4 regions of the Nocardia sp. N2S4-5 genome follow, and region 1 is predicted to be linked to each of the others. Evidence: riboswitches for the same ligand, from Rfam matches in the RefSeq annotation. Region 1 holds a riboswitch; each other region holds the start of a gene.
The links. A riboswitch is a leader RNA that binds a small molecule or an ion and turns the genes downstream of it on or off. The one in region 1 is predicted to bind S-adenosylmethionine.
Positions count from the first base shown of each region.

Region 2: another riboswitch for S-adenosylmethionine. It lies ahead of ACFMRZ_RS24395 (rhodanese-like domain-containing protein); the one in region 1 lies ahead of ACFMRZ_RS27435 (hypothetical protein).
Region 3: another riboswitch for S-adenosylmethionine. It lies ahead of ACFMRZ_RS21275 (amino acid ABC transporter permease); the one in region 1 lies ahead of ACFMRZ_RS27435 (hypothetical protein).
Region 4: another riboswitch for S-adenosylmethionine. It lies ahead of ACFMRZ_RS20420 (aminotransferase class V-fold PLP-dependent enzyme); the one in region 1 lies ahead of ACFMRZ_RS27435 (hypothetical protein).

Region 1 covers NZ_JBIUPM010000001.1:5,967,666-5,969,833, forward strand. The annotation lists gene ACFMRZ_RS27430 (homoserine O-acetyltransferase) at 1-573, opposite strand, end outside; gene ACFMRZ_RS27435 (hypothetical protein) at 570-818, opposite strand; SAM riboswitch class IV at 905-1,015, opposite strand; gene ACFMRZ_RS27440 (TetR/AcrR family transcriptional regulator) at 1,067-1,750, opposite strand; gene ACFMRZ_RS27445 (MFS transporter) at 1,971-2,168, shown strand, end outside.
Region 2 covers NZ_JBIUPM010000001.1:5,331,299-5,333,466, reverse strand. The annotation lists gene ACFMRZ_RS24400 (O-succinylhomoserine sulfhydrylase) at 1-759, opposite strand, end outside; gene ACFMRZ_RS24395 (rhodanese-like domain-containing protein) at 756-1,178, opposite strand; SAM riboswitch class IV at 1,196-1,315, opposite strand; gene ACFMRZ_RS24390 (hypothetical protein) at 1,362-1,799, opposite strand; gene ACFMRZ_RS24385 (FAD-dependent oxidoreductase) at 2,086-2,168, shown strand, end outside.
Region 3 covers NZ_JBIUPM010000001.1:4,653,046-4,655,213, forward strand. The annotation lists gene ACFMRZ_RS21270 (amino acid ABC transporter ATP-binding protein) at 1-407, opposite strand, end outside; gene ACFMRZ_RS21275 (amino acid ABC transporter permease) at 404-1,348, opposite strand; SAM riboswitch class I at 1,360-1,453, opposite strand; gene ACFMRZ_RS21280 (SDR family oxidoreductase) at 1,642-2,168, shown strand, end outside.
Region 4 covers NZ_JBIUPM010000001.1:4,469,224-4,471,391, forward strand. The annotation lists gene ACFMRZ_RS20410 (2-oxo-4-hydroxy-4-carboxy-5-ureidoimidazoline decarboxylase) at 1-68, shown strand, start outside; gene ACFMRZ_RS20415 (flavin reductase family protein) at 166-705, shown strand; SAM riboswitch class IV at 812-925, shown strand; gene ACFMRZ_RS20420 (aminotransferase class V-fold PLP-dependent enzyme) at 974-2,168, shown strand, end outside.

The sequences.
Region 1 (2,168 bases):
CCCGACGGCCAGCACCAGCGCGGCCTCGACCCGCTGCGGGTAGCCGACCATCCACTCCAGCACCCGCATCCCACCCATCGATCCGCCGACCACCGCGGCGAGTCGCTCGATGCCGAGCAGGTCGCACAGCGCCACCTCGGCGGTCACCTGATCGCGGATGGAGATCTCGGGAAACCTTGCGCCCCAGGGCTTTCCGTCCGGCGCGAGGGAGGACGGCCCGGTGCTGCCCTGACAGCCGCCGAGCACATTGGTGGCGATCACGCACCACTGGTCGGTGTCGAGCGGGGCGCCCGGCCCCACGACGCCGTCCCACCAGCCCGGCAGCGGATGCACCTCGTCCTGCGGGCCCACCACGTGTGAGTCGCCCGTCAGCGCGTGTTCGATCAGCACGACGTTGTCCGCGTCGGGCGACAGCTCGCCCCAACGCTGCACGGCCAGCTCGACCTCGGGAATCACCGCCCCGTTCTCCAGCCGGACCGCGCCGAGGGCGAGGGTGCCGAGCGTGCCGTCCGGCGGGGGCAACAGGGCAGCGGCGGCCGACCGGGTCGTCGTCGGTTCGGTGCTCACGGTCACCGTGCCGCCGCCGCGGGCCCGCCACACCGGCCGGCCGGAACGTCATCGATGCCGTGCGCCGCCCCGCCGGAGACCGGCCGCCCGCCGCGAGTCGGCCGCGCATGCTGGGCCGATGCCGAAGCGAGCAGGGGAGAACACACATCTTCGATGGTAGCGATACGACCGGACGGCATCGGATGCTCGGTGCCGCGCGGGCCGTGGGAGATGTTCGCCGGGTCGCAGACAGCAGCAGTCGAGTCGCTCATGTACTACTCCAGGTGAAAAGGCCGTATGCGGCTGTCAGCGGGGCTCGGGTAGCGACCGGCAACAACACATCTCGGGACCTCCTGATAAGTCGCGCTTGCTCTCGGCTTTCGAGAGCCCGGTCATCACCCGGAGCACCCCACCGCAACTGGAGGGTTGCCGGCCAGCAAGCCGGGGCTTGGCGCTGGCACTCATGACCTGAATGGGATGGTAGCGGATCGCCGGTGACGGAGGCGAGGCCAGGTCGCCGCTATCGTCGCGGGTCGCTGCCGCCGCCGTCGGCCGCGGCCACGGGAACCGCGCAGCGGCGGACGAACTCGTCGTAGGCGCCGCGCACTGCCCGCACACTGGCCTCCGCCGAGACCGCCGGCTCGCCCTCGGGCACCTCGGCATCGCATTCCATGCCGGTGCGCAGGATCGCGTTGAAGGTGGCCGCGATGAGCCGGACCGTCATCGATTCGCTGTCGGCGCCGATGCGCTCGGCGAGCGCGGTGTGGATCTCGACGGTCTTGGAGTCGGCGATGTCCATGCTGCGGGCTCGTACCGTCGGGCTGGTCCGGCTGATCCGCTGCATGCGCTGGAACCACTCGAACGGCACCGGGCCGTCCGAGATGCTCTCCGCGGTGACGGCCAGGTAGGTGTCGAGCAGGGCCTGCAGTTCGTTCCCCGTGACCGGTTGTTTGCGCAGTTCGGCGCCGATCGCCTTGCCCCAGTCCTCGATCGGGGCGAGGACGATGTCCTCCTTCAGCTCGAAGTACCGGTTCACCGTCCGCGGCGACACATCGGCCGCCTCCGCGATCTGCTCGACCGTCGTCGCCTCGAAGCCGTTCGCGTCGCACAACCGCAGCGCCACCTCGATGATGCGGTCCCTGGTCTGCTGCTTCTTGCGTTCACGCAGGCCGGGCTGGGCGTGACGCGGCGGTGAGTCGAGCATGCCCCGATTCTATCGCGATCGGCTCTCAATGTGACTAGTACCGCCAAATGTCACACTCGGACATTTTTCTCTTGACGCCAATTGTCGTCCGGTGACACGATGGCGACACAATTCTTTCGATGCAGGAGTCCCCTCATGACCGAAACCGGGACACTCGTTACTCCCGATACCTCCGCCGGGCCCAAGCTCGGCACGCTGGTGGGCGCTGGGCGTCATCGCCCTGGCCCAGCTCATGGTGGTGCTCGACGCCACGATCGTGACCATCTCGCTGCCGTTCGCCCAGCAGGACCTGGGCATCAGCGACGGCGACAAGCAGTGGGTGCTCACCGCCTACACGCTGATCTTCGGCGGCCTGCTGCTGCTCGGTGGCCGCCTCGCCGACTACCTGGGCCGCCGCCGGATCTTCCTGATCGGCCTG
Region 2 (2,168 bases), 640 kb from region 1:
GCTCAGCGCCGGGCCGGTGTGCCGCATGAGATGCTTCACCGGGCCGTCGATGTAGTCGTGCGGGCCCAGAATGGCGCCGCCCAGCACCCGGCCCTGGCCGTCGATGTGCTTGGTGCCCGAATACACCACGATGTCGGCGCCCAGATCCAGGCTGCGCTGTAGCAGCGGGGTGGCAAAGACGTTGTCCAGCACCACTTTCGCGCCCGCGGCGTGCGCCAGCTCGGACACCCGCCGGACGTCGACCAAGGTCTGCATCGGGTTGGAGGGCGTCTCGAAGAACACGGCCTGGGTGGGCTGCGACAGCGCCTCCTCCCATTGGTCGAGATCCTCGCCGTCGACGAACACGGTCTCCACGCCCCAGCGCGGCAGGATCTCGTTGCAGACCACGAAACAGGACCCGAACAGGCTGCGCGCCGCCACCAGCCGATCGCCCTCGCCCAGCAGCGCCGCGAGCGCGGTGAAGACGGCCGACATGCCGCTGGCGGTCGCGAAACACGCCTCGGCCCCCTCGATCAGGCGCATCCGCTCCTCGAACATGGCGACCGTCGGGTTGCCGTAGCGCGAGTAGACGAAATGCTCGACGTCGCCGGTGAACGCGGCCTCGGCCGCCTCGGCGCTCTCGTACACGAAACCGGAGGACAGGTACAGCGCCTCGGCGGTCTCCTCGAACCCGGACCGCCGCAGCCCGCCGCGCACGCTCAGGGTCGCGGGACCCACGCCCTCGGGCAGCGGCTTGTCGAACGCGCCGCCCGTGATCACGACTGCCGCCACGGGAGTCCGAGGGCGCGCCAGCCCGCGCCGCCGCGATGCCCCTGCGGATCCAGCGGACCCTCGAAGCCCTCGAGCACGTTGAACGACGGTGCGAAACCGGCCGCGGTCGACGCGGTCGCGGCGCCGATGGAGCGCTGCCCCGACCGGCAGAGGAAGATCACGGGGGCGTCGCCGTCCGGATCCCGCTCGGCCAGCACCTGCTTCAGCTGATCGACGAACGCCGCGTTGGGCGCGCCCGTCCCGTCGACCCATTCGATCAGCGCCGTCGGCCGATCGATCGAGCTGGTGTCCGGCACCCCGACGAACCGCCACTCGGCCTCGGTCCGCACGTCGATCAGAACCGCATCGGGATTGTCGCGCAATAGATCCCACGCCTGCTTCGGGGTGATGTCGCCCGCATAACTCACTTCTCGCACCTCCTGAGAATCCGCACTTGCCGCACCGTGAGGACACCGATGCGTGGCCAGGTCGTCACCCGGAGCACCCCACCGCGGAGGAGGGTTGCCGACCAGCGAGCCGGGGCTTGGCGCTGGCGCTCATGACCTGAAATTGAGAGTGCCCGGTCACGAGGTCGCATGTCAAACCTCCGTTCACGGCCGGTCGCAGACCAGCCAGGTGCCGTCGGCACGGGTCAAACTCCAGGTCGACGTGGTTTCGCGGCCGTCGATCCGGCTGGTCACCGCGGCCCGGGCGTGGTCGCCCTCGACGGCCGTGTCGGCGACCTTCACGATCTCGACCTCCTTGCCGACGGCGTCCGGCCCCAGGGGCGAACGGGCGGCATCGAAGCCGCGGCAGGCGGTCGTGGCGCGGCGGTCGGCATTCGAATCCGCCTGCGCGGTGGCGAAATCGCGCGCCGCGATCGCGACTCGGTCGGCGTCTGTGAGATTCTTCTCAGCCGGCCGGGTCAGCGCGAGCGCGACGATGCCCGCGAGCACCAGCACCGCCACCACCGCGGCCGCCAGGAACGGGACCGGGGACTTGATGCTGTCGCGCTGGTCGATCGGGGTCGGCTCGTCGGCGTCGGTCATGCGTCGATCATCCCTGGTGGGCCGGAGTGCCGCAGATCACATCGGCATTTCCCGGCGGATCCCGGGAATAACGATCACGACGACCACCGATAGACTCAACAGAATGCCCGGCCCAGGCCGGGTCCGGACCACATCCCGGACAGCAACGAAGCAGCATCGAGCGGATGTCGGATCGGCGGGGTGCGGCCCGGCCCATGCGTCAACTTAGCCTAAGCTAAGAAGGACGGCTGAACAACGCGGCTGAGTACATGACGACAGAGTTCTCTACCAGAGGGTGCGCGTAAGAATGACGGAATACAGTGCGACCAACCCACTGCGCATTGCGATCGTGGGCGCCGGACCGGCCGGAATCTACGCCGCCGACGCCCT
Region 3 (2,168 bases), 1.3 Mb from region 1:
GACCGCCGCCGCCCCTGCGCGGAAACCGGTGCCAGCACGACGTTTTCGAGCACCGTCAGATGGGGGAACAGGTTGAAGTCCTGGAAAACGAAGCCGATCCGCGAGCGCTGCCGCAGAATCTCGCGTTCACTCAGCTCGTGCAGTTTCGCGCCCTTACGGCGATAGCCCACCAATTCGCCGCTCACCCGGACGCTACCGGCGTCGACCTTCTCCAGGTGATTGATGGTGCGCAGCAGTGTCGACTTGCCCGATCCGGACGGCCCGAGAATGACGGTCACCTCACCGGGCCGAACCGCCAGATCGACCCCGCGCAGCACCTCCTCGGCCCCGAAACGCTTTCGCACCCCGCGTAATTCGACCGCGTACGCGGCGGAACGCAGGCCGTCGTCGGTGTCGGGCTCGCTCATCGGCGTTCCTCCGTGATCTCGGCGATCTTGCCGCGCACCCGCTGCCAGGGTGTCGGCGGCAGCTCGCGCCGGCCGCCCTTGGCGAAATGCCGCTCGATGTAGTACTGCACGACGGTCAGCACCGTGGTGAGCACGATGTACCAGACGGTGGCCACCATCAGCAGCGGCACCACTCGCCCGTTACGGCCGAAGATGACCTGGACCTGGTAGAACAGCTCGGCGATGGCCATCACCGACACGATCGAGGTGCCCTTGAACAGGCTGATCACCTCGTTGGCGGCATTGGGCAGGATGCCGCGCATGGCTTGGGGCGCGACGATGGTGAAGAACTGACGCCGCCACGGCAGGCCGAGCGACTTGGCGGCCTCCAGCTGCCCCGGATCGACCGAGATGATCCCGGCGCGAATGATCTCCGCCGAATACGCCGCCTGGTGCAGCGCCAGCCCGATCACGGCTGCGGTGAACCCGCTGATCACGCCGTTGACGTCGAAGGTCAGGAAGGCCGGGCCGAACGGAATGCCGATCGACATCCGCTGGTACAGGTAGGCGATGTTGAACCAGAACAGCAGCTGCACGATCAGCGGGATGGACCGAAAAGCCCACACGTAGACCCACGCGATCACTTGCAGCACAGGGATTTTCGACAGCCTCGCGACCGCCAGCCAGATCCCGAGCAGGAACCCGAACAGCGTGCCCCAGAAGGTCAGTTCCACGGTCACCCGCACGGCCTCGAGGACCGATCGGGCCGTGAAGTACCGGGTGAAGGTCGGCCAGTCCCAACCGGGGTTGGTGGCGAGGCCGTGCACGAACTGCGCGACCACCACCAGCGCGGCCGCCCCGACCAGCCAGCGCCACGGATGCCAGGTACGCGCGACGGGTAGCGCGTCCTCCTCGGCGGCCGATACCACGCCGGACGACTCTGCGGCGGCCAGTGTGCTCATGGAATCGCGATCCTCCATCGGTCCTGGCGGTAGCACCCGCACCCGGCGAGCGGGGGGTTGCTGCGGTCTCGTCGAGCCAGGTCTCTCAACCGCTCTGGATGGGTGAAATCGACGGTAAAGGAGCCTCGACCGGATGTCTGCCCTCCCGATCACCGTGAATCCAACTGTTGGCAAAGGGTTTTCCCCAGCGGACCCGGGAATTGCACAGGAGAGGACGCCCTCTGTGTACAGTGCTGTTCGCAATACTCTAGTGTGAAATCACAGTTGTTCTGAATCCGCTAGGAGATCCGCTCATGAAAGACCTGACCGGCCGGAAATGCCTGATCACCGGCGCGGCCAGCGGCATCGGCCGGGCCACCGCCCTGGCCGCGGCGCGCCAGGGGGCGCAGCTGTTCCTGACCGACATCGCCGAGGCCGGACTACGGGAGACGGCGCGGCTGGTCGAGGAGGCCGGGGGCCGGGTGGCGGCGCTGCAGGCGCTGGACGTATCGGACTACGACGCCGTGACCGCGTGGGCCGAGCGGGTGCACGCCGAGCACGGCAGCCTCGACGTGGTCATGAACATCGCCGGCATCGCCACCTGGGGCACTGTGGAGAACCTCGAGCACCGGCACTGGCGTGCCGTCATCGACGTGAATCTGATGGGACCTATCCACATCATCGAGAATTTCGTGCCGCCGATGGTGCGAGCCGGGCGCGGCGGCCATCTGGTGAACGTGTCCTCTGCGGCCGGGCTGCTCGCCCTGCCCTGGCACGCCGCCTACAGCGCCAGCAAGTTCGGGCTGCGGGGCATCTCGGACGTGCTGCGATTCGATCTGGA
Region 4 (2,168 bases), 1.5 Mb from region 1:
TCACCCGCCTCACCCGCGACCGCATCAACCTGATGATCGGCCCGTCCGACGGCTATCCGGAGTACTGAACCGCCCGCGGCCGGAATACCCGCCACCCGGGCAACGTAGGTTGGAACTGTACGAAACCAGCGAGACCGCGCCCGCGAGCGGCGCCGAGGCGGTGACATGAGTTCCTCCGATGCCGAACTCGAGGTACCCGACGATCTGAGCGGAATCACCGCGTCCCAGTACCGGTCCGCCATGCGGCACTACCCCGCCGGCGTCACCATCGTCACCCTCGACTCGGCGACCCGGCCGGTGGGTTTCACCGCCACCTCCTTCGCCTCGCTGTCGCTGGATCCGCCGCTGATCTCGTTCAACATCGCGCACACCTCGTCGAGCATCGACGCCATGCTGGCCGCCGACTCGGTGGTCGTGCACTTTTTGGGCGAGCATCAGCGGCATCTGGCACAGCGGTTCTCCCGAGCCGCCGAGGAACGCTTCGCCGACCAGTCCCTGTGGACCCGGCTCGATACCGGCGAACCGGTCCTGCACGGCACCCCCATCTGGGTACGGGCCGCGGTGCACCGGCTGATCCCCGTCGGCGACCACACCCTGGTGATCGGCCTGGCCACCCGCGTCTACGACAACACCGGCGACCAGCCGATCGCCGCTCCCCTGCTCTACTACAACGGCGGATATCACCGGCCGGTGGGGCTTGACTGAATCGGCTTCCAGCACAAGGCTTTCGCGCGTCCAGGATCAGCGGACCATACGTAAGGTCGCAGCGCGGGGTTGACAAGCGGGGCGGCCGTCTGCCAATCTCGGGCCAGGTCATGAGTGCCAGCGTCAAGCCCCGGCTTGCTGGCCGGCAACCCTCCTCCGCGGCGGGGTGCTCCGGGTGACGACCGGGCCGCTGCCCGACCGGGCAGGGCAAGCGCGGACTCCGACTACTCGTTTCCTCCGGAGTCCCATGACCCGAAGGGTTGACGTGATGACCGCTGCTCTCGACCGCACCTGTGCCGCCGTTGCCCGCGTCTCCGGATGCGATCTGCGAGTTCCGTTGGTACAGGGCGGAACTCGCCGCTACGCCAATTTCGACTACGCCGCCAGCGCACCCGCCCTGGCGCAGGTCGCCGATCGGGTGACCGAACTGCTGCCGTACTACGCCAGCGTGCACCGCGGCGCGGGCTACGCCTCCCGCATCTCGACCGACTGCTACGAGGCCGCCCGCGGCTCGGTGGCACGCTTCCTGAACTGCGCCGACGACCAGACGGTCGTGTTCACCCGCAACACCACCGACGCGCTGAATCTGCTGGCGTCCTGCGTGCCGGGCGACACCGTGGTACTCGACATCGAGCATCACGCCAACTTCCTGCCGTGGACACGGCACGGCCGTCGAGTGGTCCCCGCCGCGGACACGATCGAGGAGACGATCCGCCGCCTCGTCGCGGAACTGTGCACCAAACCCGCTGCGCTGCTTGCGGTTACGGGCGCGTCGAACGTGACCGGCGAACTGCTTCCACTGGAGCGCCTGGCTACCATCGCGCACCAGTGCGGCGCCCGCATCCTGGTCGACGCGGCCCAGCTGGCGCCGCATCGCCGAATCGACCTGCGCGCCACGGGCATTGATTATCTGGCCTGCTCCGGTCACAAGCTCTACGCACCGTTCGGCGCGGGTGTGCTGGTGGGCCACCGGGATTGGCTCGACGCCGCCGAGCCGTACCTCGCGGGCGGGGGCGCGGTGCGTGCGGTCACCGCCACCACCGCCGAATGGGCGCCGGCACCGCAGCGGCACGAGGGTGGCTCCCCGAACGTCCTGGGCGTGGCCGCGCTGGCCGCCGCCTGCGACACCCTGGCCGCCTTGGACGAAGTCGCGGTCGGCGAGCACGAGCGTCAACTCACCCAGCGGCTGCGCGACGGCCTGGAAACCGTTGCGGGAGTGCGCTTCCTGCGCATCTGGTCGGACAGCGCCGACGGCGTCGGCATCGTCGCGTTCACCGTGGACGGCTACGAACCGGGCCACGTCGCCGCCTACCTGTCGGCCGAATACGGCATCGGGGTGCGCGACGGGCGGTTCTGCGCGCATCCGCTGCTGGCCCGCCTCGGTGTGGACGGGGCACTGCGCGCCAGCATCGGGCTGGGCACCTGCGCGGCGGATGTGGACCGGCTGATCGACGCGGTCGACA